Regions from separate parts of the Agrobacterium sp. genome, predicted to be linked through region 2. Evidence: predicted binding sites of a transcription regulator. Region 2 holds the regulator's gene; the other holds the start of a gene.
The links. The regulator PhoB, encoded in region 2, activates phosphate uptake and scavenging genes when phosphate is short. The targets are predictions, from matches to a motif close to TGTCATNNANCTGTCAT.

Region 1 (4,195 bases), 260 kb from region 2:
GCCGCAGGTTCTGCCCAATTTCGTTTCCTACGCCTTGCTGCGCGCCGAAATCAACGTACGCGCCTCCACCATCATCGGTGCGGTCGGCGGCGGCGGCATCGGTGAGGTCTTTCGGCTGTCGATTGGCAACGATCATGCGTCGAAAACCTATGCCATCATCATCCTTCTGCTGATCACCATCATCGCCGTAGACCAGTTTTCCAGCTGGCTGCGCCGCAGGCTGATCGGCCAGCAATCCTTCGAATTCGGACGGGGAGCGGCCTGATGTCGTCCAGCTTCATTCTCAACACCGCCGACCGCGAAAGATTGACGGCTGCACATCCGCAGGTGTTCAACCGCAGTTTCATGCAGCGATATGGTCTGCTCGTCGGCCTTCTCGCCGTCACTGCCTATCTCATCGGCTGCTTTTTCTTTTTCAATGTCGGTCCGGCTTTCATGCAGGGCCGCTGGGATCGCGCCTCGAGCTATATTCAGGACTGGTACTCCTGGCGCGCCCAGCCACGCCTTCGTTTCGAAGACGGCAAGGTTCAGCCGCAATGGTCGAGCCGCGGTCAATATCCGACAAATGCAAAGATCGACTGGCTGCAGCCTTTGCCGGATGGCGGCTATAGCGTCGTTTATGCGGGCTCGGACAACCGCCTCGACGTGACGCCGACACGGGTGGATGTTTATGTCGACGGCAAGAGCTACCCTGTTGTCATCAACGACGATGCAGCGGTCGCACCACAGGGCCTGCCCGACGAAATCCAGCAGGACGGCAAGAAGGTCCTCGTGCATTACGGTTTTGCTGGTCAGGCGGAAATCCGCGCCAGCCAGGTCTATGTGCAGCGCCGCTTCCTCGGATGGGCGAACTTCCTGTTCGACACCAAATCGGAATTCTGGGGCAAGGGTTATGGCGAACTCGCCGCTCTCGCACTGTGGGGAGAGAGGCTCGATCCCGAGCGCTCCAATATCGGCCACATGGTCGATGATTTCCTCGACAACAGCGTCTGGCAACATGCCGATATTCTTTCCAAGCTGATGCAGACGCTGGTCATGGCCTTTGTCGGCACGCTGTTCGGTACAGTCGTCGCCCTGCCGCTCGCCTTTATCGCCGCGCGCAACATTACCGCCAACAAGGCCGCAAACTGGGGCATGAAGCGCCTGTTCGACTTCCTGCGCTCGATCGACATGCTGATCTGGGCGCTGTTCTTCACTCGCAGTTTCGGCCCCGGACCGATCCCCGGCATTGCCGCGATCTTCTTCACCGATACAGGAGCGTTGGGCAAGGTCTATGCTGAGGCGCTGGAGAATGTCGATGACAAGCAGCGCGAGGGCGTCAAATCGGTCGGCGCATCCCCGATTGCCGTCAATCGTTTCGGTGTGCTGCCGCAGGTTCTGCCGGTCTTCATTTCGCAATCGCTTTATTTCTGGGAAAGCAACACGCGCTCCGCCACCATCATCGGTGCGGTGGGTGCGGGCGGCATTGGTCTTAAACTACTGGAAGCGATGGGCACCAATGCCGACTGGGACAAGGTCGCCTATATGGTTCTGCTTATCCTCCTGGTCGTTTTCCTGTTCGACCATATCTCTAACTCACTGCGTTCGCGCCTGATCGGCAAAACACAGCACTGAGCTTTGATGGGGTGGGATGACGAAAGTCGCAACGACGTTCGTCATCCCATCAGGACACTCGCGCAGTCCTTATTTCTGCCAGCCGCACCGCCTCGTCAGGTCCTTCTGTGTCTTCGGCATATTCTGAAGATTTGCCGCATTTCGAATGCGCTTTTTTCCTTCCGCATCATCATTCTGTCACGGAAACCGATTACCTCGCACTCCTGACCTTGCGGGAAGCGGGCGAGTCACGCCAAATAGCTTCTCATCCCTGGTTTCCCATGACACTGAAGAGTGCTTGCCGTGCGCTACGCCATCTATTTTTCTCCGGCTAAAGATCATCCGTTGACCGAGGCAGCGTCACGATGGCTGGGCCGCAATGCATTTTCCGGCACATTGCATGACGACCACGACGACTATGCCGAGATGACGGAGGAGCCTCGCCGCTACGGTTTCCACGCGACGCTGAAGGCTCCTTTCGAACTTGCCGAAAAATACAGCGAAGCGGAGCTGCTCTCGGCGTTTGAAGATTTCGCAGCCAGCCAGTCCGTCTTCGAGATTCCGCGCGTCGTTGTCGGTGCGCTAGGGCCTTTTTACGCACTGGTCCCCGACCGCATCTATCAGCCGCTGCAGGATTTTGCCGCCGAGATCGTCGACCATTTCGACCGGTTTCGTGCACCCCTCTCGGAGACCGATATTGCCCGTCGGCGGCCACAGATGCTGACGGAAAGCCAGCGGCAAAATCTGTCGCTCTGGGGTTATCCGCATGTCATGGATGATTTTCGTTTTCACATGACGCTGACCGGCCGCATCGATGAAACCGAACAGCCCGCCATGCAAGAGGTGCTTTCGGCGCGGTTTTCCGAATTCGTTGACAAGCCTCTCACTATTTCCGGCCTCGCTTTGTTCATTGAAGAAACGCGCGGCGCACCCTTTACCGTTCATAGCTGGCACCCCCTTGGCCAGCCACCAAAGAAAGATGCGAACCCATGACCGAGCACGCCCTTTCCAATGCCCGTATCGTTCTGGAAGACGATATTATTCTGGGATCCGTCCTGATCCGTGACGGCAAGATTGCCGATATCAGCGAGGGCGCTTCCAAAACCGGCGAAGACCTTGAAGGTGACTTTCTGATCCCCGGTCTGGTGGAACTGCATACCGACCATCTGGAACAGCATTATTCGCCGCGTCCCGGCGTGATCTGGGACAAGATTGCCGCCATTCAGGCGCATGACGCGCAGGTGGCCGCCTCCGGCATCACCACCGTGTTCGACTGCCTGCGGCTTGGTTCGGATGAGGATGGCGGCTTCGAGAAGGGCGAAATGCGGGAGATGGCTGACGCCATCGAGGCGGCAGCCGATCAGAACCGCCTGCGCGCAGACCACCTGCTGCATCTGCGCTGCGAAGTGGCGTCCGCCGACGTACTGGACCATTTCGAAGACTTCGAAACGGATCCGCGCGTACGGCTGATTTCGTTGATGGACCACTCCCCGGGTCAGCGCCAGTTCCAGTCCATGGATCAGTATATCTTCTATTATCAGAAGAAGCGCGGATTGAGCGACGAGGCTTTCGCCGAATTCGTGCGGCGCCGGCAGGCCGCGTCAGCGGAATATTCCACCAAGCACCGCGATTATCTGGCCGCCCGCTGCGCCGAACGCGGCATCACCGTTGCGAGCCATGACGACGCCACCGAAGCACATGTAGGCGAAGCGATCGGCCACGGCGTGAAGCTGGCGGAATTCCCGACCAGCGTCGAAGCCGCAAAAGCCTCACACAGCGCCGGCATGAGCGTACTGATGGGTGCGCCGAACATCGTTCGCGGCAAGTCCCATTCCGGCAATATCGCCGCCCGCGATCTCGCCGAGATCGGCGTGCTGGATGTTCTTTCTTCCGACTACGTGCCGTTCAGCCTGCTCTTCGCACCGTTCCTGCTTGCCGACCAGGTGGAAGCCATCACCCTGCCGGAAGCGCTGCGCATGGTCACCGCCACGCCCGCCCGGACTGTTGGCCTACTTGATCGCGGTCGTATTGCGACGGGATTGCGGGCCGATCTGGTCCGGGTTCACCGCGAGGATGGCGTGCCGGTCGCCCGTTCCGTCTGGCGTCAGGGCAAGCGCGTGGCATGACCGACGATGGGCATGATAGCCGGCGCGAACAATCGCCCGGTACGATGATCGTGGTTGTCGGCCCGAGCGGGGCCGGCAAGGACACGCTGATGGATTATGCGGCGACCCAGCTTTCCGGCCGGCCGGGTTTCCACTTCACGCGTCGCGTCATTACCCGCAGCGGCGACGCGGGCGGTGAAAATCACGATGCCGTTTCGATGCACGAATTCAACCGCCTGAAAGATGCAGGCGCCTTCGCGGTTTCCTGGGAGGCACATGGGCTGAAATACGGCATTCCAGCTGCCGTCTATCATCATCTCGACGCGGGAGACGTGGTCATCGCCAACGGGTCACGTTCCGCCCTGCCCCATTTCGGCACCGCCTTTTCCCGTCTCAAGGTCGTGAACATCGTCGCACAGCCGGACGTGCTGGCAAGGCGGCTGGAGCAGCGCGGACGGGAAAGCCGGGAAGATATTCTCCGACGGCTGGAACGCAGT
Region 2 (4,195 bases):
CCTTCGATCGTTTACGGTCTGCTCGGCCTCTCCGTCTTCATCAACTTCATGGGCTTTCCGCGCTCGGCTTCGCTGGTCGGCGGTCTTGTCCTGACGCTGATGACCCTGCCGACGATCATCATCGCGACCCGCGCTGCCCTGAAAGCCGTGCCGCCGTCTATCCGCGCCGCAGCCCTCGGCCTCGGCGCTTCCAAGATGCAGACGATCTTCCACCATGTGCTGCCGCTCGCCATGCCCGGCATTCTGACCGGCACCATCATCGGTCTCGCCCACGCGCTGGGCGAAACGGCGCCGCTGCTCCTGATCGGCATGGTGGCATTCGTTGCGAATTACCCGACAACGCCTATGGATCCGTCCACGGCCCTGCCGGTGCAGATTTACATGTGGGCGAACGAAGCCGAGCGCGCCTTTGTCGAAAGGACATCCGGCGCTATCATCATCCTGCTTTTGTTCCTCATCGTCATGAATGTTGGCGCAATCCTGTTGCGTCGCCGCTTCGAGCGGCGCTGGTAGAGGGAGATTGAGCAATGAACATGTTGTCGGAAGCAGCAGTTGAAAAGGCGCTGGACAAGAAAATGAATGAAGTCTCATACAAGATGATCGGCAAGGACGTTTCGGTTTATTACGGCGAAAAGCGCGCGCTTTACGACGTGAACCTCAACGTTCGGGAAAATACGGTGACCGCGCTTATCGGCCCGTCCGGCTGCGGTAAATCCACCTTCCTGCGCACCCTGAACCGTATGAACGACACGATCGACGGTTGCCGGGTCACCGGCAAGATCACGCTCGATACCGACGATATCTACGATCAGGCGATCGACGTCGTGGAATTGCGCGCCCGCGTCGGCATGGTGTTCCAGAAGCCGAACCCCTTCCCGAAGTCGATCTACGAGAACATCGCCTATGGCCCGCGTATCCACGGCCTTGCCCGCAACAAGGCGGATATGGACCAGATCGTCGAGCACAGCCTGCAGAAGGCGGGTCTCTGGAACGAAGTGAAGGATCGCCTGCTGGAGTCCGGCACCGGCCTTTCCGGCGGTCAGCAGCAGCGCCTGTGCATCGCGCGCGCGGTTGCCGTCAGCCCGGAAGTGATCCTGATGGACGAGCCCTGCTCGGCGCTGGACCCGATCGCGACCGCAAAGGTCGAGGAATTGATCCACGAGCTGCGTACCAATTACACGATCGTCATCGTCACGCACTCCATGCAGCAGGCGGCGCGTGTTTCCCAGCGCACTGCCATGTTCCACCTTGGTCATCTTGTCGAAGAAAACGAAACCGACAAGATGTTCACCAATCCGGACGACCAGCGCACGCAGGACTACATCATGGGCCGCTTCGGCTGATCCCGGCCGGCGCTTTATCGAAACCGAACAAGACTGGTGCCTCTGCCGTGCCCGCTTCCGGGTACGCGCATGCAGGCCAAGCCGGAGGACTAGACCATGACACAGACAACGACCCATTCGCATATCCTGTCGGCCTATGACGACGAACTGAAATTCCTGACGCGCCGCATCGCCGAAATGGGCGGTCTCGCGGAACAGATGTGCGCCGATGCCGTGCGTGCGCTCGTCAATTCCGACGCCGCGCTCGCTCAGAAGGTCATTTCCGATGACGCGATCCTCGATCATTCCGAGCGCGAGATCGGCGACAAGGCCATCGTCACCATCGCCAGACGCCAGCCGATGGCGGCCGACCTTCGCGAGATCATCGGCACGCTGCGTATTGCCGGCGACCTTGAACGCGTTGGCGACCTTGGCAAGAACACTGCCAAGCGTGTGATCGCGGTTGCCGGAACCGGTGTACCGCGCAAGCTCGCCCGCGGCATAGAGCACCTGTCGGAGCTTGCGCTGGTGCAGCTCAAGGAAGTCCTCGACGTCTATTCCACGCGTTCCGCCGAGAAGGCCAATGCCATCCGCGAGCGCGATGAGGAAATCGACGCCATGTATACGTCGCTCTTCCGTGAGCTTCTGACCTACATGATGGAAGATCCGCGCAACATCACCACCTGCACGCATCTTCTGTTCTGCGCCAAGAACATCGAGCGTATCGGCGACCACGCCACCAATATCGCCGAGACGATCTATTACATGACCACCGGCAGCCAGCCGGAAGGTGAGCGTCCGAAGGACGACAGTTCCAACACGCTCGGTTCGGTGACCGAGTAACAGACGAGCAGCGGCTTGCGGAGTTAGCATATGGTGCCCAAGATTGCAGTTGTGGAAGACGAGGAAGCGCTGAGCGTCCTCCTTCGTTACAATCTCGAGGCTGAGGGATATGACGTCGACACGATACCCCGTGGAGACGAAGCAGAAATCAGGCTGCAGGAACGTATTCCGGACCTTCTTATCCTGGATTGGATGCTTCCCGGCGTTTCCGGTATAGAACTGTGCCGTCGGCTCAGAATGCGGCCGGAAACAGAACGCCTGCCCATCATCATGCTGACGGCGCGCGGCGAAGAAAGCGAACGGGTTCGCGGCCTTGCCACCGGCGCCGACGACTATGTCGTCAAGCCGTTTTCGACGCCAGAACTCATGGCCCGGGTCAAGGCCATGCTGCGCCGGGCCCGTCCCGAGGTTCTCTCCTCGGTGCTGAAATGCGGTGATATCGAGCTGGATCGCGAGACCCATCGCGTTCACCGCAAGAGCCGCGAAGTGCGCCTCGGCCCGACGGAGTTCCGCCTGCTGGAATTCCTGATGACCTCTCCAGGCCGGGTTTTCTCCCGCTCGCAATTGCTGGATGGCGTGTGGGGTCACGATATCTATGTGGATGAGCGCACCGTCGACGTGCATGTCGGACGCCTGCGCAAAGCGCTCAATTTTTCGCATATGCAGGATGTCATCCGTACCGTGCGCGGCGCCGGATATTCGATGGAAGCCTGAGCAAGACTCGACCGACGAGTTACACTCGGGGCAACATCCCGCCAAAAACCGAAAGGCCCGAAACCGGAATGGTGTCGGGCCTTTCGGTTTTTGGACGTCCCCAAACACGACGGCTTCATCCTTCTTGATGGGATGACGGACAATTGGCTGAAATCCCGCCCGCTCAATCGGGATTGTGGGTCGGGTTCGACAGCGATGGGGGATAGGGTTCGGCGCTTCGCTGGTGAGTTGACCCCGGAACCGCCTGAACTTTGTCATAAAAAAACGGGCCCGAAGGCCCGTAGTTTTTGAGTGTCGAATGCGTGCCGCAACACTCAAGCCTTGCGGCGCTCGCTTACCGGCTGATAGGCGAGTTTCGCATGGAACTTGCAATAGGGCGAAGATTCCAGCGCTTCACAACCGCAGAAATGGAAATCATCCTTCAGCGGATCGCCGACCGGCCACTTGCAGGTGCGCTCCGTCAGTTCCGTCAGCGTCAGGCGACGGGAAATCGGCGAGACCACGTTTTTGGAAGGAACGTAATCAAGAACCTGTGCGGTCTCGATGTCGATCTCCTCATTCAGCGCGGTTGCCGCGTTGGAACGGGTGAGGATCCGCGCCGGCGCCGCATTGACGCGGCCTGCAAAGGTCGTCGCGCGTGGGGCAGGTGCAGCGGTGCGCTTGGGCGCAGAGCGCGCCGAAGTGACCGGGCCGCCAGCCTTGACGCGTCCCGGCAGATTGAGGCGATGGACCTTGCCGATCACGGCATTACGGCTGACGCCGCCGAGCTGCGCTGCAATCTGGCTGGCGCTAAGGCCCTCGGACCATAATTTCTTGAGTTTCTCGACTCGTTCGTCTGTCCAGTTCATGCCGCTTCTCCGCTCGTCGCGTATAATGTCGGCAGAATCCTTCTCCGTCTCGCGGGCGTGCCGCGAGCGTGGTTTCTGCCGGATTTTTGGTGACTAGTTCCGCCGCAATGCAGTCTAGTAATTAGCGATTAACCTAGTGCCACGCAGACTCCGTGGCAAGAGTCACGGGAATCATCTCGAATCGATTTTCCGGTTTTCCCCAACTTGCTGGCGAGTTGAGTCTGAAAGGCAACACCTTGGGCCTCGCAGGCCGCCACCTACTAGGGCTTGAGAAGCCCGGGAAATACGGACTTTTGTTGACATCGGCAGGCGAAGTGACAATAGTGCCCCTGCCGCCGCGAGGCGGCATTTTTGATTTTCAGGCGAGGGATAACCCTCAGAGCCTATTGACAACCGTCTGACAGCGCATCCGCGCAAGGAGTGATACAGCCATGGCCGAAGCCGCCGCGCCATTGTTCGATACGTTTG

Region 1: a site for PhoB is predicted at 1,779-1,795, ahead of AC5I5B_RS12240 (DUF1045 domain-containing protein). Genes of this name have one in related genera too.

The regions. Positions count from the first base shown of each region.
Region 1 is NZ_JCABZP010000014.1:109,322-113,516, reverse strand. Features, by position in the region: gene phnE (phosphonate ABC transporter, permease protein PhnE) at 1-265, shown strand, start outside; gene phnE (phosphonate ABC transporter, permease protein PhnE) at 265-1,614, shown strand; gene AC5I5B_RS12240 (DUF1045 domain-containing protein) at 1,888-2,586, shown strand; gene AC5I5B_RS12235 (alpha-D-ribose 1-methylphosphonate 5-triphosphate diphosphatase) at 2,583-3,719, shown strand; gene phnN (phosphonate metabolism protein/1,5-bisphosphokinase (PRPP-forming) PhnN) at 3,716-4,195, shown strand, end outside.
Region 2 is NZ_JCABZP010000014.1:367,388-371,582, forward strand. Features, by position in the region: gene pstA (phosphate ABC transporter permease PstA) at 1-513, shown strand, start outside; gene pstB (phosphate ABC transporter ATP-binding protein PstB) at 528-1,343, shown strand; gene phoU (phosphate signaling complex protein PhoU) at 1,440-2,165, shown strand; gene phoB (phosphate regulon transcriptional regulator PhoB) at 2,196-2,879, shown strand; gene AC5I5B_RS13525 (GcrA family cell cycle regulator) at 3,194-3,727, opposite strand; gene AC5I5B_RS13530 (aspartate aminotransferase family protein) at 4,159-4,195, shown strand, end outside.